2 regions of the Protofrankia sp. Cas8 genome follow, and region 2 is predicted to be linked to the other one. Evidence: riboswitches for the same ligand, from Rfam matches in the RefSeq annotation. Region 2 holds a riboswitch; the other holds the start of a gene.
The links. Region 2 has a riboswitch for cyclic di-AMP ahead of U9977_RS08945 (transglycosylase family protein). Riboswitches for the same ligand answer to the same signal wherever they lie in the genome.
Positions count from the first base shown of each region.

Region 1: linked by a shared signal. The riboswitch ahead of U9977_RS00445 (C40 family peptidase) and the one ahead of U9977_RS08945 (transglycosylase family protein) in region 2 are both predicted to bind cyclic di-AMP.

Region 1 is NZ_CAUVXI010000001.1:78,501-102,200, reverse strand. Features, by position in the region: gene U9977_RS00500 (ABC transporter substrate-binding protein) at 1-324, shown strand, start outside; gene U9977_RS00495 (hypothetical protein) at 388-942, opposite strand; gene U9977_RS00490 (SDR family oxidoreductase) at 1,173-1,991, opposite strand; gene U9977_RS00485 (helix-turn-helix transcriptional regulator) at 2,169-3,095, shown strand; gene U9977_RS00480 (BldC family transcriptional regulator) at 3,361-3,582, shown strand; gene U9977_RS00475 (FAD/NAD(P)-binding oxidoreductase) at 3,708-4,916, opposite strand; gene U9977_RS00470 (MDR family MFS transporter) at 5,182-6,702, shown strand; gene U9977_RS00465 (peroxiredoxin) at 6,727-7,176, opposite strand; gene U9977_RS00460 (hypothetical protein) at 7,300-7,677, opposite strand; gene U9977_RS00455 (hypothetical protein) at 7,956-8,327, opposite strand; gene U9977_RS00450 (peptidoglycan-binding protein) at 8,623-9,525, opposite strand; gene U9977_RS00445 (C40 family peptidase) at 9,673-10,359, opposite strand; cyclic di-AMP (ydaO/yuaA leader) riboswitch at 10,474-10,632, opposite strand; gene U9977_RS00440 (peptidoglycan-binding domain-containing protein) at 11,079-11,615, shown strand; gene U9977_RS00435 (acyl-CoA dehydrogenase family protein) at 11,750-12,955, opposite strand; gene U9977_RS00430 (amidohydrolase family protein) at 13,195-14,376, opposite strand; gene U9977_RS00425 (ferredoxin) at 14,683-14,943, opposite strand; gene U9977_RS00420 (cytochrome P450) at 14,940-16,109, opposite strand; gene U9977_RS00415 (nuclear transport factor 2 family protein) at 16,169-16,633, opposite strand; gene U9977_RS00410 (NADP-dependent oxidoreductase) at 16,819-17,916, opposite strand; gene U9977_RS00405 (CoA transferase) at 18,206-19,507, shown strand; gene U9977_RS00400 (CaiB/BaiF CoA transferase family protein) at 19,509-20,729, shown strand; gene U9977_RS00395 (Zn-ribbon domain-containing OB-fold protein) at 20,729-21,217, shown strand; gene U9977_RS00390 (thiolase family protein) at 21,235-22,377, shown strand; gene U9977_RS00385 (TIGR03619 family F420-dependent LLM class oxidoreductase) at 22,374-23,237, opposite strand; gene U9977_RS00380 (nuclear transport factor 2 family protein) at 23,283-23,700, opposite strand, start outside.
Region 2 is NZ_CAUVXI010000041.1:25,735-31,137, reverse strand. Features, by position in the region: gene fbaA (class II fructose-bisphosphate aldolase) at 1-935, shown strand, start outside; cyclic di-AMP (ydaO/yuaA leader) riboswitch at 1,159-1,331, shown strand; gene U9977_RS08950 (transglycosylase family protein) at 1,403-2,152, shown strand; cyclic di-AMP (ydaO/yuaA leader) riboswitch at 2,504-2,668, shown strand; gene U9977_RS08945 (transglycosylase family protein) at 2,674-3,417, shown strand; gene U9977_RS08940 (DUF3151 domain-containing protein) at 3,598-4,029, shown strand; gene U9977_RS08935 (ATP-binding protein) at 4,160-5,403, shown strand, end outside.

The DNA of each region.
Region 1 (23,700 bases), on a different contig from region 2:
CGGGAATTTCTCCAGGCCGTGCCCTACTACGCACCACAACTTCAGCCACCGAACCAGCAGGCCGCGCTCTCCGGCTGGATCTCAGCGGACATGTTCCTTCGAGGACTTGCCGACGCCGGGCCCTGCCCCACCCGCCAGCGGTTCATCACCGGCCTGCGTGCGGTGCACGACTATGACGCGCACGGACTGCTGCCCGCTCCCGTGGACTTCACCGCCGGTTTCGGTCAACTCAACCGTTGCTACACCTTCCTTCAGGTCAGTTCGGACGGGAAACGCTTCCAGCTCGTCCCGCCCACGCCACTGTGCGGCTCACGGCTCGGCTGACCGCTGACGGCTCGGCTGACCGCGACGGCCGCGGGCATCGCGGCGATCGGTCACGTCACCCGATCACTGGGGACCGAAGACCACAGTCACGGTCTGGGCGGCGCCGGTACCGTTCGATGCGACTTCGACGCGCTGGTTGTATCCCACGAAGGTCAGCTCTGTCGTGCTGTCGGACTTGACCTGGTGTTCGAACGTATAGCCGGCAGCGGGCATCGCCTGGCGGTAGTAGCGGATCGCCTCATCCCCGGTCACACCGCTCAACGCAAGGGTCGCCCCGAGGCCCTCGGACGCTACGACCGTCGGCGTCGACCCCTTGGGGAACGGGAAGTGCTTGGGAACAACCGTTCCCCGCAGAGCGGCGATTCCCGAGGTCGCGGTGGCAGCTGCGGTCGCTGTCGCCGCCGGGGACGCCGTCGGCGCCAGGTCGAGGTCGGTCGGCAGGTTGGTGGGTATGGCGGCTGCGGACGCGCCGGCCACCGACGCCGACGCCGCGGGCGCGCTGGCGGACGTTGACTCGCCGCCGCACCCACCGAGCAGGAGCCCCAGACCCAGCGTGGCACCAACCGTCACCGTCCGCACCTGTTTCCTGCTGACCCGACCCATCGACGTGCCCGTCATGGCCGCGCTGCTCACACGTCTCCCATCCAGTGCGTTGACCCCGGTACATACGTTGACCTGAACATGCGGTGGCCGGTCGAAATCGGCATGATCCCGACAGGCCACCTCAGACAGCCGGCACCACTAAAGCACCGGCTGCCTTCTTTGCCGCCCGCGGGGAGCGGGCCGTGTCCGGTGGCTACGTCGTCGGGCCAGGGCACGGGCGCCACCAGCGGCGCCCGCCGAGCCGTTCAGGCGATGGTGCTGCCCCCGTCCACGGTCACGATCGTGCCCGTGACGTAGCTGTTGGCCATGAAGAACAGCGCGGCGGCGGCGACCTCCGCCGCAGTCGCCACCCGGCCCAGGGGGAGCGTCGCGCCGGCGGCAGCGACAGCCGCCTGTCCGGCCGGCCCTTCGGCCGCGCCGATCATGGTGCGGAACAAGGGCGTGTCGGTGCTTCCCGGACGCACGGCGTTGACGCGCAACGGACGAAGTTCCACGGCGAGCGCGCGAGTGTAGGCCTCGATGGCTCCCAGCGACGCCGCACCCAGCGCGACGCCCGGCGCCGGGCGGTCGATGAAGACTCCGGAGGTGAACGTGAGCGAGCCGCCCGGGGGCATCCTGGGCGCGGCCGCGCGCGCGACATGGTGTGCGCCGAACAACCTGCTCGTGATGTTGACGTCGCGGGTGGGGTCCGGGACCTCGGCGATCACACCGGTCGCCATCATGGCGGCGGAGACGAAGACGTGATCGACCGTGCCGATGGAGGCAAACAGTGCTTCGACCGTGGCGGGGTCGGTGACATCGACGCCGCCGGTATCGATCTTCCTGTCATGCCGTTCGGCGAGCTGGCCTGCGACCGTGGCGAGCCGGCCGGAGTCCCGCGCCGCGAGGATGACATCGGCGCCGATACCGGCGAGCAGGTCGGCGGCGGCGAGCCCGATGCCGACGCTGCCGCCGATAACGAGCACCCGGGCGTCGGCGAGCGCATGTGGCAGGGGCAGCGCTCTGGTCGGCGCCGGAAGTCGGGCGCTGTTCGGCTCTGCCGTCGGGGATGCGGTGGTGGTCACGGTGGTCCTCCCGGGTACTGCTGTCGAAATCCGTTGGCCGCGTCGCAGGACGGACGCGCCTTCGCCGCAGACGCTTGCGTCCGCGGTGAAGGTGGTGAAGGCCCCGCCAGGACCAGGTCGACAGCCTGGCCCCGGCGGGGCCTGGCTGCGGCGAACCCCGCGGCGCAGACTGCTGACATGGATGGGGTGCATGATCTGGGTGCCTTCCTACGTTCACGTCGAGGCCGTCTGCTGCCCGCCCAGGTGGGCCTGCCCTCGCACGGCGCTCGGCGGACCAGCGGTCTGCGCCGCGAGGAGGTCGCCGCGCTGTCCGGGGTGAGCATCGACTACTACACGCGTCTGGAGCAGGGCCGCGACCGCCGCCCCTCGTACGAGGTGCTGACGGCGATCAGCCGGGGTCTGCGGCTGACCGCCGACGAGTATCGCCATCTGTGTTATCTGGCCGGACTGGCGGTTCCGGTCACCCCGCAGGACACTCGCACGGTGCGGGCCAGGACCTGGGAGATCATCGACGTCCTGCATCCGATGCCCGCCTACGTCCTGACGGTGGCGATGGACGTCGTCGCCTGGAATCCGGCAGCCGCGGCGACCCTCACCGACTTCGCCACGGTGCCGGAACACATCCGCAACATCGTCTGGCTCAGCTTCCTGCACCCGCCGCTGCGCCGACGGTGGTCAGACTGGGAGGACACCGCCACCGACCTGGTGGCCAACCTGCGAGCCCAACTCGGACGTCGCCCAGGCGAACCGCGCATCAGCTACCTCGTCGCCGAGCTGTCCGCGGCGAGTCCGGAATTCGACGGCTGGTGGAACCGGCATGACGTCGTCCAGCGATGTGGAGCGAGCCGGCGCCTCCACCATCCAGACGTCGGCGCGCTGAACGTGGTCTGCGAGACGATGAACATTCCGCCGGCGGATCAGCAGCTCGTCACCTTCCACGCCGCCGACGACCTGACCGCCCGGCGACTGGACACCCTCGGCAGAACACCCCCGGCAGAACACCCCCGAAGACGGGTCGACGACCCGACGGCACCGGCCAGTTCTGCCGTTGCCGCCACCCGAACGGGGCGAAACGGCAGGGGACCGCTGCACCTCGCCCGCTGACGATCCGTACGCCGATGAGCAACGGGTCGAGGTGGCGAAGGCGAACGACCAATTACCGCCGATCGCCTGTGGGACAGCTGCCATCGAAGATCAAATGTCGAGCGAAAGGTCGTCAACACTGTTGATTATAAAATAGGCATCATTACTGAGAGTAACTCACGCCCCGCCGACGCGACCGGACTAGTCACCACATGACCCCGACGTGCCATGCCCGAATTGCCCTCGAAGGAAGAACCGTGTGTATATTACACATCGACGTTCTGTGATGGGAGGCTGCGTGGCAACGACACGAACACCGCAATCCGCTCCTCTGCTGACACCTGCTGAGGTGGCAACCATGTTCCGGGTGGACCCCAAGACGGTGACCCGCTGGGCCAAGGCCGGGAAACTGACCTCGATCCGTACCCTCGGCGGGCACCGCCGCTACCAGGAAGCCGAGGTCCGGGCACTCCTCGCGGGCATCCAGCCCGGAGACGCCCTGGGCTAGAAGCCGTCAGGCCGAAGGCCGCGCGAACAAACCATCCTCGCGCGGCCTTTGGCCGGTGTGACCTTTCAGGCCGAAGGCCGCGCGAACAAGCCATCCTCGCGCGGCCTTTGGCCGGTGTGACCTTTTCAGGCCCGGCCTTTGAGCAGCAGATTCCAGTACATCAGCGGCAGGCCGTAGCGCTTGAGATACCACATGTCGCGACGTTCCCGCTGGGCGTTGACCAACCATGGAGGAAACGTCGGATGGGGACGCATGGTGTAGTCGAACTCGGCCAGCAGCATCTTGTTCCGTGCAGTGGTCAGCGGACACGAGGCGTACCCGTCGTACTGTCGCGCGGCGGGTTGGCCGTTCATGACCGACAGTAGGTTCGCGACGACGACGGGCGCCTGCTTGCGGATGGCCGCGCCGGTCTTGGCATTGGGCGAGCTGCTGGCATCCCCGAGGGAGAACACGTTGGGGTAGCGAGTGTGTTGCATCGTGTGCTTATCGACACTGACATACCCGGCCGGGCTGGTCGGGTCCGCCAACGGACTTTTCTTGATCCAGTCTGGTGCGCTCTGCGGGGGGACGAGATGCATCAGGTCATAGCCGATGTCATCGGTGACGCCGGTGGCATGGTCGATGACGACCGCACGGCGCGATTCGGGGTCGACCTCGGTGAGTTCGCTGTTGAGGCGGACCTCGATGCCATAGCGGGCCACGACCGTCGCCAGCACGTCGGCGAACTCCGGCACGCCGAACAGGGCGGGGGTGGGCAGCACGAGTACAACCCGGATGTCGTCGAGGACACCGTGCCGGCGCCAGAAGTCGCACGCCAGGTACGCGATCTTCTGGGGAGCGCCGCCGCACTTGATCGGCCCTGCGGGCATCGTGAACACCGCGGTGCCCGACCGCAGCGAGCGGATCATCTCCCAGGTCTTGGGTGCAAGGTCGTAGGTGTAGTTACTCGACACCCACGGTGTGGTGACGGCCTCCCCCATCCCGGGAATCGTCGTCCAGTCGAGTTGGATTCCCGGACAGACGACGAGATGGTCATAGCCGATCCGCGCACCGCCACCGGTGGTGACGATCTGATTGTCGGTGTCGATCGTCTCGGCGCGGTCGCGGATCCAGGCGACGCCAGCGGGCATGACCCCGGCCTGCGGGCGGGCGCTGCTCGCAAGAGGTGCGCACCCGCCCCCGACGAGGGTCCACAGCGGCTGGTAGTAGTGGGTTTCGGCCGGGTCGATGAGGCCGACGTCGACGCTACCGGCGCGGCGCAGGCGGGCCGCGACGGAAATTCCGGCACTTCCCCCGCCGATGATGAGCGTGGTGTGGTGGCTGGTCGTAGCCATGGGCAGCATCCCTTGTGCACCGACAGGTGGGGTCAGGCCGGATCGGTGATGATGGGCGGGCCGACGATCAGGCGCGTGCGGCGCAGCCATCACTCTTCCCGCAATGATCATAGCAGCGTCGCCCGTACCGCCGAGTGTGATCCTCAGAGCGCCCGGCAATAGGGCGCCCGGTTCAGATCAGCGACGGCTCCGGAACGGATCGCCATGGTAAACTTGTATGCGGCAACAAATATGGGCTACTCGCAGCCGGAAAGGTCAGCGCTTCATGACTGCCACCATCGAGGCGCCACCTCCGGGATCGGCGTCGGCACCGGGTGCAGACACCACCCCGTACTCACAGCGGCAGATCACGACCATCATGTCCGGGCTGATGCTCGGCGTACTACTCGCGGTCCTCGACCAGACGATCATCTCGACTGCGCTGACCCGGATCAGCCAGGACTTCCACCGGCCCGACCTCTACAGCTGGGTCGTGACCTCCTACCTGCTGACCTCAACGGCGAGCACTCCGCTCTACGGCAAACTGGGTGATCTCTACGGTAGAAAGACGATCTTTCAGATCGCCATTGCAATCTTCCTGCTGGGATCGGCACTGGCCGGCCTCAGCCAGAGCATGCTCCAGCTGATCATATTCAGAGGTGTGCAGGGCGTAGGTGCCGGCGGCCTGATCTCGCTGGCGCTCGCGATCATCGGCGATGTCATCTCACCCCGCGAACGAGGCAGGTACCAGGGCTACTTCGGCGCGGTGTTCGGTGCCGCCAGCATCCTCGGCCCGCTGATCGGAGGCTTCCTGGTCGACCAGGCGTCCTGGCGCTGGGTGTTCTACATCAACATCCCCCTCGGCGTCATCACGCTCATCGTCATACACAGGGTATTGACGATCGACTATGTGCGGCGTAGGGCTCGCCTGGACATTTTCGGAGCCCTGCTGCTCGTCAGCGGGGTGTCGCTGTTCCTGATCGCCGTGCAGGACGCCGGGCAGCAGGCACGGATCACCGAGACGATCTGGATCCTCGCCATCGTCGGGCTCGCACTCATCGTCGGATTCCTCGGCTGGGAACGGCGGGTGGCCGAACCGATACTGCCCCTGCGGCTGTTCCGCAACGCGGTCTTCCGCGTGACCAGCACGCTGTCACTCGTCACCGGCGCGATCATGTTCGGCGCGATCATCTTCCTGCCGCAGTACCTCCAGTTGGTGCGCGGCATCAGCCCCACGTTGTCGGGCCTGCGGCTACTGCCGCTACTCGCAGGCATGCTCATCACCTCGATCGGTTCCGGTCGGCTGGTGACGAAGCTGGGACGATACAAGATCTTCATCGTCGTCGGCACCGGGGTCATGACTGCGGGCATGGCCCTGTTCGCCCTCATCCGCGTCGACACCAACGGCTGGGTTCTCTCCGCCATGCTGTTCGTCGCCGGCTTCGGCCTGGGTCTGTTCATCCAGAACACCGTCCTGGCCACGCAGAACGGGGTCGCCATCGGTGATCTCGGCACCGCTACCTCTGCCGTCACGTTCCTGCGGACACTCGGCGGCGCGGTCGGCGCCTCCAGTCTGGGCGCGATCATCATCGCCTACCAGCGCTCGCATCTGGCCGGCGACATCGAACGCTACGGCCCCCGTGAAGGACCGCGCCAGACGTTCACCCATGGAATGGACCGCGCCTACCTGTGGACGATCCTGATCGGACTCGTCGCCTTCGCGCTTTCGTTCTTTCTTCGGGAAGTGAGGCTGCGCACCACCGCTGCCACCAGCGCTCGCACCGCCATCGCCGAATCCCCGGAATAGCCCGGTCCCCTCGCCTTTGGCCCTTTACGCGGCGTCGGCGCGCAGCGCAGCCAGTGCGGTGTCCGCGTGCCGGCTCATGGACAGCTCGGAGTCGATGCGCGCAAGCACCGTGCCGTCCGTGCGCAGGACGAACGTGGCGCGCTTGTTCGGGCCCACCTTGCGCCGGACGCCAAACGCCTGCGCGATCGTGCGGTCGGTGTCTGCGACCAATGGAAAGCCGAGCGAATGCTTCGCGCTGAACGCGGCCTGCTTGGCGACGTCGTCGGCACTGATCCCGACGATGCCGGCGCCCAACGCGGCGAACTCACCGGCCAGGTCGCGGAAATGACAGCTTTCCCTGGTACAGCCGTACGTCATCGCCGCCGGGTAGAAGAAGACCACCAGCGGACCCTTGGCCAGCAGGCCGGCCAGGTGCAGCACCGCGCCCGTCTCATCGACACCCGACAGATCCCCAACCTGATCCCCGACGTCCATGCGGCAATCCTCACCTAATCACGGGATGAAACGTATGACATGCTACCGGATCGGAGATCGGGATGCGCCTGCCGTACGGATCTCAAGATCCAATCGGCGGCAAAAGGCCGTCAACACTGTTGACTAAAAACACCCGGAAACAGGGCGTGGATCAAGAGTGCCCGGCAATAGGGGCGTGGATGAAGGAGCGGAATTTCGATCGCGCCAGTCATCAAGGGGCACTGTCGTGGGATGCGAGCCCGCGCCGGATCGCAGGTAGCGATACCAGGCAAGCGCTGCCGGACGAACACGCGGATCGTCGGCGAGGCTGGCCCGCACGAGATTCACGCCGGTGCGGTCCAGCACACCGTCGACGGCGTCGGCGGCGACGTCGGAAGTGACCACTCGGCCGGGCACGAGGATGCGGGCGATGAACAAACCGAGCTTGAACAAATCGGAACTGATGGACTGCGGCTCGTATCGACGCGGAGGCCGCGTAGCAACGCCCGCCGCGTCTGTCACGCGGTGATGATGGCTGCCTCGTTGCAACCGAAGCCCCCCGAATGTCTGCTGCTATTCGCGACCTTACAGGTCACTATAGTGATCAGAAAAGCAGCATAGCCCCGAGGACGGACATGTCGTCCACGTGACCGCACGATTGGGGGCACGGTGGGAACGCGGTGTGGGCACCATGATGGCACAGGCCGCGGCGGCCACGCCCGAAATGTTCCGGACGCGGCCTGTGCCGCATAACCGCGGACCCGGTCCTGCCGCGTGCCGATCCCAGCCGGAATCAGATCTCACCCAGGATCCGCAGGCTGCTCCGATCCGCCGAATGCCTGCCGTGATCCGCCGAGGGGTTCGGCCTGCTCCTCGCCCGCGGCCTCGGTGCTCCGCTGGTCCTCGGCGGTCGCCTGCTCGGCCCCGCCCTCGGCCTGCGCCGACTGGCCGACCCCCGCTGCGACGCCGACGAGTTCCCGCAGGCGGGCCTCGACGTAGGGCTCGGTGTAATGCGACCTGTCCGCGATCCGCCGCACGAGATCGTTGACGCTGGAAGCGGCTTCGAGATCAGCGGTGCTGACCTGGACGAACTGGTCGAGAATCTGGTGCCGGATCTCCTGCCAGTTCTGCCGCAGATACTGCTCCACCTGCTGCGCCTGCTGCTGCTCCATTCGATCACCTCCGCATCGAGATGTCATTTACAGGCATAAATCTATGCCACCCACACCAGGAGTCAACCGGAAATCATGATGGTCCTGCCGCCAAACGCAGAATGATGCAAAAATACGGAGACGGGGTCGATGTCGACCGCAGCATAATTTACCTGGAAAAGCCTTGTTATTATTTGTGCTCCTGACATGCCAGTGGGTCACGAAGCCGTTCAAATGCATCCCGACGGATGCGCTGAAGTCCGCTGCTCTCCGCGACAATACAGACAGAATATGATGATCTATCCAGTAATGGGACCTACGCGGTGAAAGAGAACAGCGCAGCGCGGGTCCGCGCCCCGACTACGCCATCGGCCGCAAGTCCGTGCCGGCGTTGGTATGCCTTCACCGTATTTGTGGTATGTGGCCCGAACTTTCCGTCCGCCACGACAGGGTAGCCACGTCCGGTCAGCGCTCGCTGAATCTGGCGCACGCCGGGACGCCCGCGGTGGGTGTAGCGGACTTCCCGCGCTCGGGGCACCGGATCGGCGACCCGTCGTGCCGGCGCCACGTCGGCCGCAGCGGTCCGGTCCGGCGTAGTGACCGGTGTAACCGGTGTAACCGGTGTACTGACCGGCCCAGTAGGACCACCTGGGCCGGTGGGATCGGCCTGGTAAGTGCCTGTCGCGCCATCACCAGCTGCCTCGGTGGCGGCTGCCGCAGCCCGCCCGAGGTACACGCGGTAGGACCCGTTGGTGTACGTACTCCATGCTCCGATGCCCTGCATGTCGCACACCCGTTTGGCGGCCTGGGCGTTGATGGCTGGATCGAACAGATCTGCCCCGCCGACCCAGCCCGCATGCGCCCGCATGTTGATCTGCCACAGTCCCCGGGAATCCTCGCCATTGGGGTTGTGCGCGTTCGCGTTGCCGCCGGACTCGGCCAGCGCGACCGCGACCCAGGTCTGCAGCGGCTTCCCGTCACAACCGCCAAGTCCCGCCTTCCTGCCGGCACCGGCGATGGAAGCGTCGGGAACAGGTGTCGCAGCGACAGAACTCGCGCCGGGCGCAGGCGCCGTACCGGCACCGGACGCCGCCGCGGGGCTCGCGTTCGCCGGACCCGCGGTCAGCATCATTCCCGCCGTCGCGCCGATGACGCCGGCAGTGGCAGCCACCGCGCCGCGGTTGTACTGGGACTGCTTTCTGTGCCTTCCCCTGGTCATTATCAGATATCTCACTTCAGTATCGTCGATCGGCTCATAGGCGCCGCGCGGACGCACCCGTCACAGCCAAGCTGGCGGAATGCCCACGGTGGGGCACGCGGCAGCCCGGCCATGACGGGTCGCATGTCTGTTAACAGTCGAGCCAGGTCACCCCAGGCGACCAACGAGATAACTCGTGGAATAAATCTTCTGAAGCCGGACGACGGTTCCGCTGTGGGGAGCGGCCCACATCATGTCGGCCCCGGCGTAAATCGCCACGTGATGGATGTTTCCGGGCTGCCCGAAGAAAATGAGATCACCGGGTTGCTTGGCATCCCGCGATATCTTCTGCGACGCCGCGTACTGGGCGTCGGTCACCCGCGGCACGCTCCGGCCGAGCTGTTTGTAGATGTACTGGACAAGCCCGGAACAATCAAAGGAGTTCGGACCCTGGGCGCCCCACACGTATGGCTTGCCCGCCTGCTTCGATGCCAAATAGACGATCTTCTCACCGAGACTGGCAGTGGACGCCGCGGAACCGTCCTGCTGCGACGATGCACTGTCCGGCGGTGCCGAGAGGCCGCCAGTCTGGGCCGACACCGAACCAGCAGCCGACGCCGAACCAGCAGCCGACGCCGGGTCGGACGCCGAGGGCGAATCGGACGCCGAGGGCGTGGTCCCGGCGTCACCGGCAGCGGTGTCACCGGCCCAGGTCTGCGCGGTGGCAGTGGTGGCAGTGGTGGCAGTGGTGGCAGTGGTCGAGCCGGCCGGACTGTCAGCCCCGGCGTCGTTCGCCAGTGCGGGGGCCGCAAAAGCGGTCAGAGCGACGGTCCCGGTGGCCGCGGCGGCAACCACCGCACGTGCGGACCGGCGGCGGAAGCTGGACCTGGCGGTCGGTGCACGGTGGCGACCGTGTCCGGACGGAACCCCGTCAGCAGAATCTGCACACGCCTGATATGCAGGCAACAATGATCCTTCCCGTACGCCTGCGAGGTTAGCTGTCGGGTTCGGGCCGGGAAGCCCGGTCAGCGCGGAGATCCGCGGCCGACTTCACCCCGAGGACTGCGCCACAAGGGCGACGTCCGCCAAGTCCTGGTTCCCCCGCTGCTGCCCTGGTGATTACTAGAAGGGAACACCGGACCGAGGGCAGAACTCGGCGTTCGGCCCGGTGTTGCTGAGAGCCCGGCCACGGTAGCGAACTACACGCTGTGACCGCAAGGGCCATTTTCCGCGAATCTCGCCGCATGTCGACTACTATGCGTATTAATCATCCGACCGGCCGGTCAGAAGAATCGGATCAAGACCGCCGACCGTGCGTCGAGCTCGGCGGCAGAATACTGACATGCACTGGCCGCGAGGACACGCACGGTGATAGCGATGAGCAAACAGGCCAATCGACGGGGTACGTCTTGTCTCATCTGGCAGGGGTTCTGGCAGCGGCCCGGGCACCGTCTTTGGTCGAATCCTTGCCATCGGCCCCGGCCGCCAACACGGCGTCGCCGCAAAGGAGTCAGCGATGACGGCTGTGCAACAGTTGGTCGAGCATGCGTTGGCGGAGGTCGGCTACGCCGGGGATGGCCACAATCACACGAAGTACGGTCACCACGATCTGGTCCTGGGCGCGAGCCCATGGCCTGGTCGTCGAACGCACCGGCAATAATATTGCCACGGTCGAAGGTAACGTCGGAAACGATCAGGTACTACGCAGAACCTGGCTGGCCGGCGGTATACTCATCGTCGGATGCGTGAACTGGCAGTCGATGTTCAGCGGTGGCCCGCGCTTCCCGCTCGCCCCCCAGAATTCGCCGAACCGGTTCGCCTACTTCCCGACGAGCGCGCGCGGGTCCCTCGACCAGGGCAAGTCAGGGGTGTTCCCGGATCTGCGCCACCCGGTCACGACCGCTCAGAACGCGCTCAACATCGCTACGGGCCGGGAGGGCGATAATCGCCTGCTCTCCCCGGACGGCGCCTTCGGCCCGCTGACGGAGAAAGCGTTCCGTGATTTCCAGGAATTCTGCCGGTTGAACGACCCGGCGGTGGCAGTCACCGGTGTGGTCGACCGGACGACCTGGCGCCTTCTCGACTATTTCCTCGACATCAAAGGCCGGTGAACCGACGCCTACGCGATCTTTCGAGGTTTGTGCGATCGACAAGGACTCTTTCGTCGCACAAACCTCGAAAAATCATCTAGCCGGCCGGATGGCCGGATGGCCGGATGGCCGCTAGCCGGCAGACGCTACGATCGTCATGACGCGCTCGCATGATTGTCGAGGTGACGGCGGACCACACGACGGGCGATCGCCCAGCGGTGGGTCTCCGACGGCCCGTCATAGATACGGAACGGGCGGACCTCGCGCAGGAAGCGCGAGAGCAGCACATCCCCGGAGATACCGAGGGAACCACAGATCTGCAGCGAACGGTCGACGACCCGCCAGACGGCCTCGGCGGTGAACGTCTTCGCCACCGCGGTCGACTGAGCCCCGGAGCGACCCTGGTCGAGTTCCCAGCATGCCTGCAGGACCAGCCCGCGGGACGCCGCGATATCAATCTCATTATCCGCGATCATCGCCTGGACCATGCCCAGCTCCGCCAGCCGGGAACCGAACAGCCGCCGGTCCGCCGCCCGGGCCACGGCGATATCCTGGGCCCGGGCGGCGATCCCCAGCCAACGCATGCAGTGGGTCGTCCGCGCCGGCCCTAGGCGAACCTGGGCATAGTCGAAACCCTTGTCCACCTCGCCGAGAACCGCGTCGTGCGGCACCAGGCAGCCGTCGAACAGCATCTCGCAATGACCGCCGTACAGGCTCTCGTCGAGGGTCTCGACATGACGGACGATCTTCATTCCGGGGTTGTCCGCGTCGACGAGGAACATCGTCGCTCCACCGCGGTGACCCGGTTCGCCCGATGTGCGGGCCATGCAGATCGCATATGCGGCACCGTCCGCGCCGGTGATGAACCACTTACGGCCGTCGATCCGCCAGCCGCCCGGCTCCTTTGCAGCGCGCGTGGTCAGAGCGGTCGGATCCGACCCCGCTCCGGGCGCGGGCTCGGTCATCGCGAAGCAGGACCGCACCTCGCCCGTTGCCAACGGCCGCAGATACCGCTCCTTCTGCTCGGCCGTCGCGATGGCCGCCAGCATGTGCATGTTGCCCTCGTCGGGGGCGGCGATGTTCAGTGCCAGCGGGCCGAACAGCGAGTAGCCCGCCGCCTCGAAGACGGGTGCGCGTCCGCGCATGTCCAGGCCGTGCCCGCCGAGCTCCGCCGGTACGTGCGGGGCGAAGAGCCCCGCGTCCTTCGCCGCCTGCTGTAGCCGCGCCCGCATCGCGTCACCGCCGCGCGCGGCCACGCCTGCGAACGCCTCCTCCTCGGGGACGACGACGCTGCGCACGAACTCGGCAGTGCGGCTGGCGAGTTCACTGACCACCGGGTCATGGCCAAGATCAATGGACACGTGGACCTCCTTCATACCGGCCGGCGTCGCCCAAAGGAGACCCGCCGCGGATCTGGCCGAGAATCGTCAGTTTTCCGTCAGCAAAGCAGGCCGGTCGACTCGTGCACAAGGAACAGGCGACACTGAAGATCAAATCGCGAACGAGGCTCGTCAACATTGTTGACTATCATGTGTGCACGCGGACGGCCCGAACCAACCCGCACTCCGCGCCCACCGACGGCGGGCCCGGTCGGGCCGGATCAGTCCAGATGGTAGATGCGGGCGGCGTTGTCGTGCAGGATCTTGCGCAGCGCGTCGCCGGGCAGCTGCGCGAACGCCTCCGCGACGAACAGGTCCGGCCGGATCGCCGCGCTCGCCGGGCCGGGCGACATGCTCGTCGGGTGCGGGAAGTCGGTCTCGAAGAGGAAGTTGTCGGCTCCAAGAAGTTCGATCGCCTGCAGGGCGGTCTCCCGCTCGAACCAGAAACAACCGAAGATCTGGCGCTGGAAGTACTCGCTGGGCAGCAGGTCGTATTCGGGGTGTTCGATCGGGACGCCGCAGTTCCTCCACTGCCAGTCCAAAGCGGCGAGGGCGTAGGGGAGCCAGCCGATTCCGCTCTCGACCGAGACGAAATTCAGCCGCGGGAAGCGGTGGCAGATCCCGGCACAGATGACGGTCGCGATGGCGCGGGCGTTGCCCATGAAGAAGGAAACCCCGACCGAGGCGTAGTTCGCGTGGATCCCGTTACCCGGGAAGTTCTTCTCGATCAGGGACAGGTCGCCCGATGCGATGTGGAAGTTCACCGGAACGCCGAGATCCTGGGCGGTCGCCCAGATCGGGTCCCAGTGCGGATCACCGAGCAGCGGCAGACCGAAGAAGTCGGTCTCCTGAGCCATGATCACGCCCCGATGCCCCATCGCGACTGTTCGTTCGATCTCAGCGACGCTCGCCGCCAGATCCCAGAAGGGCAGCGCCGCCATGGGCAGCAGCCGGGACGGGTCCGCGCTCGCCCAGTCGGTCTGATAGTCGTTGTACGCCTGGATGCAGCGCACCATCAGTTCGGGATCCTTGAGTCCGAGGAACCTCCCGGTACCGAACCCCGCCACGTTGGGATACAGCACCTGCGCCCAGATCCCGTACTCGTCCATTTTGCGCAGCCGATCGGGGGCGTTCCACAGCGCCGGGTCGACATCGGCGAGGCGCCGGGGATGCTTCGGCGGGAACTCCGCCCAACCGGCCATCGCTCCGCCCGCGGTGGCCGACAGGCGCGCGTCGCCGAAATACCACGCCTCCTCCTGGAGGTCGTCATCCCAGCGGACGTGCGGAACCAGATCACCCCACTTCGCCGTGGAGATCCGCGACGTCCACAGATCGGCGGGTTCGATCACATGGGTATCCGCGTCGATCACTCTGATGCCATCGGTCACTGCCGTCCCGGCCATGACGCCGCTCCCCTCGAGGTCTTCGGGAGACGCCGGCTGTCACGACGCGCGTCCCGGCCGCACTCTGATGTGATCTATACCTTATTTCTTATGAGGAAATCCGACAAGCGGTCCCGGAAATGTAGCGCGGACGCGATTTCCTCTCGCCGAACGGAAAGACCGGTCCACATTGCGGCCTCGAACGACTTCGGCTACCGCAGGCACTGGCCCGGCCACCTGGGCGACCCCATCGAGTGCTGCCCAGGCGCCGACCCACGGCGCACGCGTCCGGCTCACGCGGCCCGATCCACCCAGGTACCTCACCTGTCAGACGTCCACCGCCGGCCCCGGCGGACCGGCCGCGACCGTGATCGCGTCTTCCGGACACGAACTGGCGCCGAGCCGGGCCGCTTGTGCCCGGTCCGCGGTCACCACGAAGGTGACGCCGCGGGGGAGGCAGAAACCGTCGTCATCGGTGTCGAACACCTCCGGAGCGAGCGAATAGCAGCGGCCCTGCCCGGTACACCGGGTGGGGTCGACCATGATCTGCACGGTGAGCCGCTCCCCCGTTGTCGGATCGGCGGTCATGACCGGTCCCAGACCAGCGGCAGGGCGACCAGCCCGGCCGCACCACCGCGCTCCAGCACCGGCTCACCGCCCGCGATCCGGTAGTCGGGGATCCGCCGGTGCCACTGCTCCAGCGCAACCGCCATCTCGGCGCGCGCGAGATGGGAGCCCAGGCACCGGTGCGGTCCGGCGGCAAAGGAGATGTGCCGGTTGACCGCACGGTCGAGATCGACCTGGTCAGCGTCTGGAAACGAGCGCGGGTCGCGCATGGCCGCACCGAGCAACAGCAGCGCCATGTCCCCCTTCTTCATCGGGCAGCCGTGGAAGTCCACGTCACGGGTGATCTTTCGGCCATCCTGGATGATCGGGAACGCCCGCAGGAACTCCTCGACCGCCGTCGGCACCACCCCCGGTTCGGTCGCCACCCGTCGACGGTGCTCCGGCGTCGTCGCCAGATGGTGGAACGCATAGCTCAGCTGGCTCTTGACGGTGTCGAGACCCGCAAGCACCAACACAACGCACATCTGCAGAATCTCGTCATCACGCAACGGTCTATCTTCATAATGTGCTGTCATGAGATAGCTGACGAAGTCACTCTCGGGGTCGCGCAGCGTCGCCCGCCGATCCGCGACGACACCGATGAAGTACTCGGTCATCGCGCCCATCGCCGCCATCGTCCGGGCCTGGCCCTCAGGATCGGCGAAGGCGTCGAAGACCGTGTCCACCCACTCGACGAACAACGCGTCATCGGTCTCAGGCAAACCCATGATCGACAAAAACACCCGGGTCGGGTACACCGCCGCGAAGTCGGCCACGAACTCGCAGCCATCGGAGTCGAGAAAGGCGTCGATGGTCCGGTCGCACAGTTCGCGCATCCGGGGCGTCGCCCGGGCGACCGCACGGGGTGAGAAGGGCGGGTTGAGGATCTGACGGTACCTGCCGTGCTCGGGCGGGGCGACATTGGTCGGAATCCAGCGGTAACCCGGGTTCGGGTCCAGGACGATCACCGAGTCGCTACCGAAGACCTCGGGGTTCTGGTAGGCCTCGCGGCACTGATCAAAGCGGGTGATCATCCAGAAGCCGGCCCCGAAACTGTTCCAGTAGACGGGGGACGCCTCACGCAGCTGCGCCATCTCTCCGATGCCCGCCAGCACCGGCCGCGGCGACATGATGTCGTAGTTGACCACCGGGCAGGACCCGGCGGGCGTCGCGCGCTCCGGCATGGGTGTGGGTACGGGCGCCGACATCAGCCGAGTGCCAGACTCTGGTCGAACGTCCGGACCTCGATCCAGCCGATCTCGAGTTGGATCTCGGTGATGACCCAACCGTCACCGTCGCGGCGCAGCCGGTTGCGGTAACGACTGGACATCTGCAGAACCTGGTTGGGGTCGTCGGCGGCAACCTGGTGGGAGGTGAGGTAGGCGAGCGCCGAGGCCTGATCGCCTTCGACGTCGACGTGGTAGACAGACACAAGGTGATGTTGGAAGCCGCGGTCCGCCGTCATCTTGTCGACCCAGGCCACGATGGCATCGGCGCCCTCGACCCACTCGCTCCACGTACCGGCTGCGGTGAAGCGCATCCGGGCGTCGTCGTCGAACACCGTGCGTAAACCTACAAAATCCTTCTGGTCGACCGTCGAACAGTAACGGTAGAGCGTGTCGCTCGCGTTGATGTGGTCGCGGACATCCTCGAACGTCTTCACAGTGGTCATCCGGTGCTCCTCCTGCCATGGGGGGATCGGTTGCGGTGACTTGCAGTGACTTGCGGTGACACTGTCAACCGGCCGGTCCGCATCGCTCTGGCGGGTCGATTCCGGCCGCATGTCACACCTTCGTCGACGGCTGAAGGCGAGGTTGGAGACAGATTCCTTATAACGAACTAGCTTGTCAAGGGTGATCAGTGATCCGATTCGCTACCAGCGGACTGGTCGAGACACACGATCATTTTCCCGACGTTGTCGCCGCGGAGCATGGCCAGGAAGGTCGGCCAAGCGGCCTCAATACCACCGTGGACAACCGTCTCGACACTGCGGACAGCGCCCTCGCGCAGCCAGCGCGACATGTCACCGGTGAATGCGGCGCGCTGGTCGGCATGGTCACCGACGAGGAAACCCGCCATCCGCAGCCGCCGCCAGATCATCAGCAGCAGGTTGCGTGGACCGGGTACGGGCTCGGTCGCGTTGTAGGTGGAGATCGCCCCGCAGAGCGCGATGCGGCCGAACGGGCGCATCACCCGGATCGCGGCTTCCAGCTGTTCTCCCCCGACGTTGTCGAAATACACGTCCAAACCGTCGGTGTCAAGCTGCGCGAGAGCCGCGGAGAGCGACGCCCGCACAGGCTGATCACGGTAGCTGAACGCGGCGTCGAACCCCAGATCCTCGGTGAGAAAGCGGACCTTCTCCTCGGAGCCTGCACTGCCGATGACACGGCAGCCCATGACCTTGGCGATCTGACCGACCGTGGCGCCCACCGCACCGGCCGCCGCCGAGACGAACACGGTTTCTCCGGGTGTGCACGCGGCGACGTGGCGCAGCCCGACATAGGCGGTCATACCCGTGATGCCCAGTGCACCGAGGTACGTGGAGTCGGGAAACCCGGTCGTGTCGACGGGTTCAACATCGACGGGTTCAACATCCGCGGCGGCTACCAGCGCGTACTCCCGCCATCCCGCCCGGTGGACCACGTGCCGGCCGACCGGGATGGCGGACACACCGGACGCAACCACCTCGCCGACCGCGTGTCCCTGCATCGGGGCGCCGAGCGCATAGGGCTCGACATACGAGGCCACCGCACTCATCCGGCCACGCATGTACGGTTCCACCGACATCACGGTGTTGTGCACGAGGAGCTCACCAGCGCCGGGGTCGGGTATGTCGACCTCGACCAGAGCCACATCGTCGTCCGTCGGCCATCCCGCAGGACGGCGCATCAGGTGCCATTCCCGGCTACCGGTCACCGCTGGCTCCTCTCCACCCGGTTCGCCCCGCCGGCGCATCGTCATCGGCTATTGCTCGCGCCATGACCGCGGTGGACTGCGGTGGACTGCGCCATGCCGGATTCGCACAATATTCGTCGTGATGAAAAGCCACAAGGGTCATGTCGCCCCTTCCCGCCGCCGGCTGGGCGGGTGACCGCGTCACCACCATCTCCACCGTCGACGACAGGCTAAAGCAGACCAGAGCAGACCAGAGCAGGCCAGGCCAGAGCGGTCGCAACCGGGGCTTGCGGCTTTTCATCATGAGAAATAAAGTCGGCTACACACCCGCGTACAGGGAGGTCACACGGTGGACGCTCGGCATCCGTCGCTGGTGCAACGGCAGCCCCGGGCCCGACGCGGGCCGCTGTCGGGCATCCGCGTGGCCGACTTCTGCTGGATGGGCGTCGGTTCCGTCGCCACCCGCATGCTCGCGGACTTCGGCGCCGAGGTCATCAAGATCGAAAGCCGGACCCGGCTGGACATGCCCCGCCGATTACCGCTCTACAAGAACGACTCCCGCTCGTTCGGCGCGGAGGATCCCGATCCCGACCCGGACAAGGGCGGACTGTTCAACAACTACAGCCGCAACAAACTCGGCGTGACAATCAACATGCGGTCCGTCGAGGGCCGGGAACTGGCCGAACGACTCATCGCACAAAGCAGTGTGGTGACGGAGAACTTCGCTCCCGGCGTCATGGCAGGCTGGAATCTGACCTACGAACGGCTACGCGCGCTGTGCCCCGAGGTCATCTACGCCCACATGAGCGGTTTCGGCCAGAGCGGCCCGCACCACACGTACCGCAGCTACGGGCCGGTGGTGCAGGCGGTCAGCGGACTGTCCTTCATCAGCGGCCTACCCGACCGGGAGCCCTCGGGTTGGGGTCTGTCCTACATGGACAACCAGGCTGCCTACTACAACAGCGCGGCCCTGCTCATGGCGATCATGCATCGCAACGCGACCGGGAAGGGCACGGAAATCGACACCTCCGCCGTGGAGGTCGGCGTCAGCCTGCTCGGTCCCGATCTGCTGGACGTCACCGTGAACGCACGACCGACCCGCCGGCCGGGCTTCCCCCCGGGTAACCGGCTGGAACACCCGCAGGCTGCCCCGCACGGGGTGTACCCCTGCGCCGGCGAGGACCGGTGGGTGGCCGTCGCAGTCTTCGACGACACCGACTGGCACCGTCTGACCGAAGCCATCGGCAACCCCGCATGGACGACGGACCCGCGTTTCGCCAGCGGATCGAGCCGGTTCGCCCACGCTGACGCGCTCGACGCCCACCTCGCGGAGTGGACCAGACAGCGGTCACCGCATGAGGTCATGACACTGCTGCAGGACAACGGCGTCTGTGCAGGTGCCGTCCAGGACGCGCGCGACCTCAACGAGGTCGACCCGCAGCTTGCCCATCGCGGCACGTTCTTCGAGTTGGACCACCCGGTGATCGGCCCGGCGCGCTTCGAGGGGACACCGGTGGCGTTCTCCCGTATCGAACAGGACAACTGGCGGTCAGCCCCGCTGCTCGGCGAGGACAACTCCTACGTGTTCAGCGACATCCTCGGCCTGTCCACGAACGAAGTGGCCGACCTCGCCGCGGCGGGTGTGATCTGAGATGACCACGTCCCAGACCGGGACACCCGGTTCCCCGCCGCTTCCGTATTCGGGGCTGACGGTCGTCGAGTGGGCGGGTGACCCCGCTGGTGAAGGGACCGGACGACTCCTCGTGGAGCTCGGTGCCGACGTGATCAAGATCGAACCACCGCAGGGATCACCGACGCGGCGGATCGGTCCCTTCGCGCACGACGTCGTCAGCGCCGACACGAGCCTGACGTTCTGGTACTACAATTTCGGCAAGCGCAGCGTGGTCTCCGACGGATCGGAATCGGACCAGGCGTTGTTGCACCGCCTGCTCGTCGGCGCGGACGTCCTGCTCATCACCTTGCGCCCGCGCGAGATCGCCGCGGCCGGCCTGGACTACTCCGAGCTGCTGGCCACGCATCCGCAACTGATCATCTTGTCGGTCACCGCGTTCGGGCTGGACGGCCCGTGGGCGGACTACCGCACCTGCGATCTGGTCGGACTCGCCGCGGGCGGCCCGCTGGCCAGCTGCGGCTATGACGACCACTCGATCCCGCCCATCCGCCCCGGCGGCAATCAAGGTTACCACACGGCGACGAGTTTCGCCCACTGCGGCCTGCTGCTGGCATTACTCGATCGCCAGCGGACAGGTGCGGGGCAGCTGGTGGACGTGTCCATGCACGAGTCGCTCGCTGTCAGCGGGGAACTGGCGAATCCATACTGGTTCTACCCGAAGGTCCTCGTGCACAGGCAGACCTGTCGCCACGCCCAGCCCGTGCCGACACAGCCGGCGCTGTTCCGCTGCGCCGATGGCCGATGGGTCTACTTCGCGCTCATCCTCGCCGACCGCAAGCCATGGGATGCGCTGGTCGCATGGATGGAAAGCCTCGGCGTCGCCGCGGACCTGACCGACACAGCCTACGATGATCTGGCGCACCGCCAGCAGAACTTCGCACACATTCAGGAACTCATCGAATGCCTGTTCCTCCTGCAGGACGCCACGACGGCCTACCACGAGGGGCAACGGCGCGGGCTGCCGATCGGGCCGGTCAACGCCCCCGAGGATGTCCTGGACGACGAGCACCTGCAGGCGAGGAACTTCTTCACCACGGTCGCCTTCGACAGCGATCTCAGCGCGTTGGTCCCGACGAGCCCCTACCGGTTCTCGTCCTTCCAGACCGTTGCTCCCACGCGGGCGCCACGGTTGGGTGAACACACTGGACACGTACCCGCCGCCGAGGAGGCAGACCGATGATGAGCAGACCTGTAGTACGGACACGGCCGGTGGACGACGGACTGTTCGTCGAGGGCGACGACGGGCCCAGCCTCGTCGCGAGCAGCTGCCGGTCGTGCGGGACGACGACCTTCCCGCGCCAGCAGTCGTGCCCGAAATGCACCCGAATGGACATGACGGACCGCCTTCTCCCCCGCAGCGGCACACTGTGGTCCTTCACCGTGCAGAGTTTCCGTCCCAAACCGCCCTACGCCGGTCCGGAGCCGTTCACGCCCTTCGGCGTGGGATACGTGGAGCTTCCCGGCGCGGTCATCGTCGAGGCCGTCCTGACCGAAAACGACCCGCAGCGGCTGCACATCGGGGAGCCGATGGAGCTGGTCCTCGTGCCCTTGTGTCACGACGACGACGGCACCCAGGTCCTCACCTACGCGTTCTCCCCCGTCCGATCCGGTGACCCGGAACGGGGATCAGACGGAAACCAGACCCCGAACCTGGGTAACCACAAGTAACCACAAAGGAGTGCGCCGTGGATGTCGCCATCGTGGGCATCGGAATTCATCCGTTCGGGCGACACGAGGGGGTTAGCGGACGGGCGCAGGGAGCCTACGCGGCCCGGGCTGCGCTGACTGACGCGGGCCTGGAATGGCCCGACATCCAGTTCGCCTTCGGCGGCAGCCTCGCGGCAGGGGCCGCCGACTCGCTCGTCTCGGACCTGGGGCTGACCGGCATCCCGTTCATCAACGTGGCCAACGGATGCGCGACGGGCGGCAGCGCACTGATCAACGCAGACAGTACCATCAGGTCGGGCGCGTACGAACTCGGGATGGTGATCGGCTTCGACAAGCATCCGCGGGGTGCCTTCGACACCGACCCCGCGGCGGTCGGCCTGGGGCAGTGGTACGGCGAAACCGGACTCATGCTGACGACCCAGTTCTTCGGGATGAAGGCGCAGCGCTACCTGCACACGTACGGCCTCAGTCCGTCGATACTGGCGAAGGTGGCGGTCAAGGCCTTCTACAACGGTTCGCTGAACCCCAACGCGTGGCGCCGTATCCCGCACACGGAAGAAGCGATCATGTCGTCGACGATGGTGAGCCATCCGCTGACGCAGTACATGTTCTGCTCGCCGGGGGAAGGCGCAGTCGCGCTCGTGCTGTGCCGGGCGGACCGCGCGCGCAGGTACACCGACACGCCAGTGTACCTGCGGTCCGCGGTACTACGTTCACGCCGGTTCGGCTCGTTCGAGGTGTTCAGCCCGTGGCTGGCGCTGGAACGCGCTGACAGCCCGAGTGTGGACGCGGCCCGGGCGGCGTTCGAGCTGGCCGGGGTCGCCCCCGGCGATGTCGACGTCGCGCAGATCCAGGACACCGAGTCCGGGGCGGAGATCTGTCACATGGCCGAGTGCGGCCTGTGCAAAGACGGTGAGCAGGAGGAACTGCTGGCAACGGGTGCCACCGGGATCGGCGGCAGCCTTCCGATCAACACTGACGGTGGCTGCCTCGCCAACGGCGAGCCGATCGGCGCGTCGGGTCTGCGTCAGGTGTACGAGAACGTCCTGCAGCTGCGCGGGGCCGCCGCGGCGCGACAGGTGCCCGCGAACCCGACGGTGGCGTTCAGCCACGTCTACGGCGCGCCGGGGGTCAGCGCCTGCACCGTGCTGACCCGCTAGATCATGAATCTGTCGGCAGCGCGGGCGAGACACGCTCGCTTCTGCGCCAGGTCGGCCCCGCGCCATATCTGGTCCGCCCACACGACCAGGTTGATGATCCCCTCGGCCTCGTAGCGGGGCACCAGTTCCAGATCCTGGCCTTCCAACCGGAAGTAGCAGGCAATCATCGCGCGCCCGTACTGTTCGCACAGTGCCGCGAGCCGGTCGCGAAGCCGTACCGCGTCGGAGAAGGAAGGCGTGCCGGAACTGAACCAGGCGTCCCCCAGTCGGGCTGCGCGATGCAGCGCCCGGTCCGTGTTCCCCCCGAGGACGAGCGGCACCGCAACGGGCCGGGGGGTGACCTGGATCCTGCCGGTCGTGAAGTGGTTACCCTGATGCTCGAAGGGTCCTCCGCTCCAGGCCGACCGCAGGACCTCCAGGCACTCCTCGAGGCGGGATCCACGTTCGTCGAACGGCACGCCGAGGGCGGCGAACTCCTCGCGCAGCCAACCGGCTCCGACCCCGAGCATGAACCTGCCGGCAGCGATCTCCTGCGTCGTGCAGGCGGCACGAGCTGTCAGAAGCGGATGACGTAACGGCAGGATGTAGATGCCCGTCGCGAGCTTCACCCTCGTCGTGAGCGCTGCGGCGGCACTCAACGCCGACCACGGGTCCAGCAGCTTCGTGGCCGGGTCGATGATCGGCCGGGTGTGATGCTGGTGCGCCGTTTCGCCCTGGGTGGGGTGCTCGCTGGAGTAGTCGTACGGCAGGACGAGATGCTCACCGAGCCAGAGGGCATCGAAGCCGAGGTCGTCGGCCGCCACAGCGAGGTCCAGTAGGTCACGCGCACCCATGTCGTATACCGACAGGCCGATCCGCATCATCGTCCCTTCCGGCCTCAGCTGAATCTCACCGGTCCGGCCGCGTCAACGGGGATACACCTGGGGGCCGCTGCCGCCGACGGCAGCGAGGTAACCGGTGGAGTCCACCCGACGCTCGCCCCAGAGAATCTCGAAGAGAAGCCTGCTGATTTTCCAACCGTCCGCTGTGCGTCGCAGCTGGTTATGGTACCGGCCGACGAGCACGTGCACCGTTTCCGGCGATGCGCGGAACACCTGGTGCGAGGTGTGGTAGATGAGCGCCGTGGCGTGATCCGCTACAAGGTCCACATGGTAAACACTGAGCAGATGATGCTGCCAGACGCATTCCCGGGTGCCTTCGTCGATCCAATTGGCGACCGCGTCACCGCCGACGATGGGATCAGCGTTGCCGTACTGCGCCCACAGGTCGTCGGCGAGGGTCGCACGGATCCCGTCGACATCCCGTTTGTCGATACACGACGCA
Region 2 (5,403 bases):
ATGCAGCCCTGAAGGGCTTCGCCGATGCCGGCAGCGACGGCATCGTGCAGGTCTCCACCGGCGGTGCCGAGTTCCTCTCCGGCACCCGGGTGAAGAACATGGTCCTCGGCGCGCAAGCACTCGCCGAGTTCGCCCACCATGTCGCCAAAGCGTATCCGGTCAATATCGCCCTGCACACCGACCACTGCCCCGCGGACAAACTCGACACCTATCTGCGCCCCCTGCTTGCGATCTCCAAGGACCGGGTTCTCCGCGAAGGGCGGGATCCGCTGTTCCACTCACATATGTGGGATGGATCGGCAGTCGAGCTGGAGGAGAATCTCAAAATTGCCGACGGCCTCCTGATCGAATGCCACCAGGCCAAGATCGTCCTGGAGGTGGAGATCGGTGTCGTCGGCGGCGAGGAGGACGGTGTCGTCGGTGCGATCGACGAGAAACTTTACACCACGCCGACGGACATGTGGCGCACCGCCGAGGTTCTCGGCACCGGCGAACGGGGCCGCTACATGCTCGCCGCAACCTTCGGAAATGTGCACGGTGTATACAAGCCGGGCAATGTGAAACTCCGTCCGGGCATCCTTCGGGACGGGCAGCAGTATGTCGCGCAGCAGCTCGGTCTGCCAGTCGACGCCAAGCCCTTCGACCTGGTGTTTCACGGCGGTAGTGGTTCCGACCTGGCCGAAATCCGCGAGACGCTGGACTACGGCGTTGTCAAGATGAATGTGGACACCGATACCCAGTACGCATACACCCGGCCGATCGCCGACCATGTCTTCAAGAACTACGCCGGCGTACTGAAAGTGGACGGCGAAGTAGGTGTGAAAAAGCAGTACGACCCACGCAGCTACGGCAAGGCAGCCGAGTCCGGTATGGCCGCCCGTGTCGCGCAGGCCTGCGCAGACCTACGCTCGGCGGGGCATTCGCTGACCAGCTGACCCATCCGGCCGAAGGAGGCGCGACATCGCTTTTCGCGCCTCCTTCGGCCGCCTGCAAGCAAGCTGAGCGCATGCATGCGCGCGTTAGCAGTCGATCTCGAGGAACGGCAAGAGTGGACAGCGCGATGTGCGCATAGTCACGAACCGCATTCACGGCTTGTTCAGCCACCAGCAATTCTGGTTATGGTCTGCGCCGTGCCCGTCGATACGATGGGGACACGTCGGGCGGCACGCCGAATCCTGCCCTCGCTCGACGAAAACCAAACTTGCGGCAGGAACGGGGGACCCACTTTCGGACGTCGATATCGGGCGTCCTCGGGGTGAAGCCGTGAAAGCGGCCGGGCAGTCCCAGCCCGAATCCGACAGCTCACCTCGCAGGCGTGGGGAAGGGCATTACCAATATGTCCAGTACACGTTCTCGTGGCCGACATCGTGGAGTTCGCCGGGCTCGGATCCGCACCCGGGCCATGGTGGTGACCCCGGCCCTGGTCGCCGCGATCAGTGGCGGCATCGCGATGTCCCAACCGGCCAGCGCCGCCACGACCTGGGAGGGGCTTCGCCAATGCGAGTCCGGCGGTGACTACGGGGCGAACAGCGGCAACGGCTACTACGGCGCTTACCAGTTCTCGCTGGGCACCTGGCAGGGCCTGGGCTTCACCGGCCTGCCCAGCAGCGCGGCCCCCGGCACCCAGGATGCAGCCGCGATCAAGCTCGCCGCCCGCGCCGGCTTCGGCCAGTGGCCTGCCTGCGGCAAGGGCATGGGCGCCGACCAACTCGGGGGCGGTACCAGCCCAGTCGGTACCAGCCCAGTCGGCACCAACCCGGCCGGCACCGCAAGTCCCGGCGCATCGGGCGCCGACAGCAGCAGGGATGCACCGGACACCAGCGCATCGGACTCGAGCTCATCCGACACCGACTCGTCGCCGGCACCCTCGTACGGCAGGAGCGGTTCCTCGCGCTGGCAATGGCGCACGGTGAGCACGGACATCTCGTCGAACTCCGCTGATGCGATGCCCCTTACCGCCGACCTCGTCGATCAGGTGCGGTCGGACGTTCGGTCGTGGCAGCACCAGATGAACAGTCTTGGCTACAAGATCCAAATTGACGGTCGGTATGGACCTGAGTCGGCCGGCGCGGCCAGCCGCCTGCAGGCCGACAAGGGCCTGGCGGTCGACGGAATCTGTGGGCCGGAGACCTGGGGGGTCACCTTCAGCTGAACAGCCGGCAGCTGACGGCCGCGAACTGATATAGACCCCGCGAGGACGAGTCGGGTCGGTCCCACCTGCGTGACAACAAACACAACAGAAAAGCACTACGGCGACCGGCCCGATCACTCGGTGTTACGAAAAGCCAGCACAAACGACCCCCCATCGGGGTCACCCCAATCGCCGGGTAGAGTGTTGTCTTTGGGCCATGTAGCCCATTCGGGTGGTGAAAGCCAGGTCCGTGTAGTTCATCCGACACCCCCGATTTGCTTCGAAAGGGCCAGGCTCGCTAGAGTCCTCCCCACTCGCCAGATCGGCGAGGCCGCGCGGACGGACGCCGAATCCCGTCCCCGCCCGCCGCGGCAGGACCTATCGCGAAGCCGCACGGACGGGATCGGGGGAACCACATCCGGATACCGGCCACCGGTGTCCTTGGGGTAAAGCAGGCGACGCTCATCGGCGTCACCGGCCGGGCATGTTCCCAGCCCGCACCCGACAGCTCACCTCGTAGGCGACGGGAAGGACCGACCCACATGCCGTCTGTTGGCAGGCACCGAGCCCCGCAACAGTCGTCCACCGCAGTCAAGGTCCTGCGTACCACCGGTGCTGTCACAGCACTCGTGGGCAGTGGTCTCGCCGTCGCGGCCAGTCCCGCAGGCGCCGCGACCGCCGACGACTTCACCAAACTCCGCCAGTGTGAGTCCGGCGGCAACTATCACATCAATACCGGTAACGGGTTCTACGGCGCGTACCAGTTCGACGCCGGAACCTGGCACGGTCTCGGCTATTCCGGCCTCCCCAGTGACGCCCCGCCGGCGCTGCAGGACGACGCAGCCCACAAGCTCTACAACTCTCGCGGCTGGTCCCCGTGGCCGTCCTGCTCGGTCAAGATGGGCCTGACCAACAACGGCCCGGCGCCGCAGGTGCCGACAACGGTGCCGGCAACGGTGCCCAACGTCGCGGCAGTCCAGCAGGCGATCGCCCCGGTACAGCCCGCAATGACCTTGGACCGCGCGAAGGCGCAACTGGAATCGTCGAACTTCACCGGTACGACGCTTTCCACCGCTCTGGCCGGAGAGGTGCGCGCTGACGCCTACGTCTGGCAGAACACGATGCGCGAGAAGAAATTCATTCTGCAGGTGGACGGCCGCTTCGGCGGCGAGTCCCAGGGCCTGGCATCGCTGTACAGCTACCTGACACGGGTCGACGACGGACAGGCCGGTGTGGTCGGTAAGAACCTCTGGGACATCACCGTCACCAGCCCGTCCGCCCTGTGATCCCAAAGGTTCGTATCCTGTAACATCCTATGACTGTTCGAAGGTGGATTCGCCCTCGAACCCTGATTCCGCGGCGGACCCGATGGCCCACCCCCCTCCCACCGGGTCCGCCGCGTGAGAACCTGTTCTGACCGATCCCCACTCGGCACAGTGCAACCGGGATCCGGCAGGATGGACCCCATGACGACCTCCCCTGGACGGCCGGATCTTCTTGACGGTCCGCCCCCGACAAAACTCACTCTCGATCCGGCTGCCGCCAAAGCGCTCGACGCCGGCGAGACCGCGGAGACGGTCGCCGGTCGCTTCCCGGACTCAAGCCTCGCCTGGGCGATGCTGGCCGAGCGCGCCCTGGAGGCAGGTGCGGCGGTCACGGCCTACGCCTACGCACGGACCGGATACCACCGCGGCTTGGACCAGCTTCGTCGCGCCGGCTGGCACGGGCATGGGCCGATCCCGTGGTCCCACGAGGCCAACCAGGGCTTCCTACGCGCGCTCGCGGCGCTCAGTCGCGCCGCCGCCGCCATCGGTGAGGCCGAGGAGGCCGCCCGCTGCCGGGACTTCCTCGCCGACAGCGATCCCGAAGCGGCCGAGGTACTGGGCCTTAAGAGCTGAGCCGCTCACGACCGTCCTGCTGACGTCCTGGATCGGGGACCGGGACACCCTGCTGTCCGCCCGGTGGCCTACTGACATCCGAGGTAAGTTACAGGTGATGTAAGTAGCGTGCGAGGTAAGCAGGGGCGGAATGGCGTTCGTCAATCGCGTCGAGGAGCTTGCCGCGCTGGAGCGCTGGTGGACCTCGACCCATCCACGACCAGCGGTGATATGGGGACGACGCAGAGTCGGTAAAACCGCCCTGTTGCACCGGTTCGCCGACGGACGGCGGTCGATCTTTCATACGGGTGCCGGTCGTGCCGCATCAGGAGAACTGGCGCAGCTGTCCCGCCAGGTCGCGGCCGGCATCCCCGGACGGTTCCGGGACCTGCTCACGCGCCCGTATTCCGACTGGGACGACGCCTTGGACGACTTGGCGGTGGCAGCGGAACGCGAGCCGCTTCTCGTCGTCCTGGACGAGTTCCCAGAGATTGTCGCGACATCGCCGGACCTCCCAGGAGTGCTGCGGGCCTTTCTCGACCGCGTGGCGGGCAGGACACAGCTACGACTGCTGCTGTGCGGGTCGGCAGTGCGGCACATGACCGCGTTGCAGGAACAACGGGCGCCGCTCTACGGTCGGTTCGACCTGTCACTGTCGCTGCATCCGTTCCGCCCGCACGAGGCCGCCCTGATGCTGCCCGAGCTCACCCCGGCCAACCGAGCCCTCGTGTACGGGCTGGTCGGCGGAGTACCGCTGTACCTGTCCTGGTGGGACCAGAACGCGGACGTCACCGACAACCTGCGGCGACTGGCCTGCCGGCCGGGGGCGTCGCTGCTCACCGAGGGACAACTCGTGCTGGCAACCGAGGTGGAACACGGTGAGTACCCGGCGGCGGTGCTGCATGCCATCGCCGCGGGCCGCACGCAGTACAACGAGATCAAGGATCATATCCGGGCTGAGCCGGCCCGCACCCTGGACCGGCTCATCGAGCTGCGGCTCGTCGACCGGGTCATGCCGGTGACCGACACCGCCCGCAGCCGGCGCCGGGTCTACCGCATCGCTGACAACTTCCTCGCCTTCTATCTCGGGGTGCTTTCCCGGTTCCGTGCCGAGATCGACCGCGGTCTCGGGGAGGCTCTGCTGCCCGTCCTGGTCACAAGCCTCGATGACCATTTCGGTCTGCCCTGGGAAGAGGCGTTCCGGGAGCATCTGCGGCGGCTCGCGGTCTCCGGTTCGCTGGGGCCGGACGTCGTGGCGATCGGGCCCTACTGGGGAACCGGCGGTCAGGACGAGATCGACGCGGTCGTCCTCGCCGGCCGGGAACGGCGTCCGGTGCTGGCCGGTGCGGCGAAATGGGCACGCAGCGTTGACGGCCGCAGACTCGCCGCCGACCT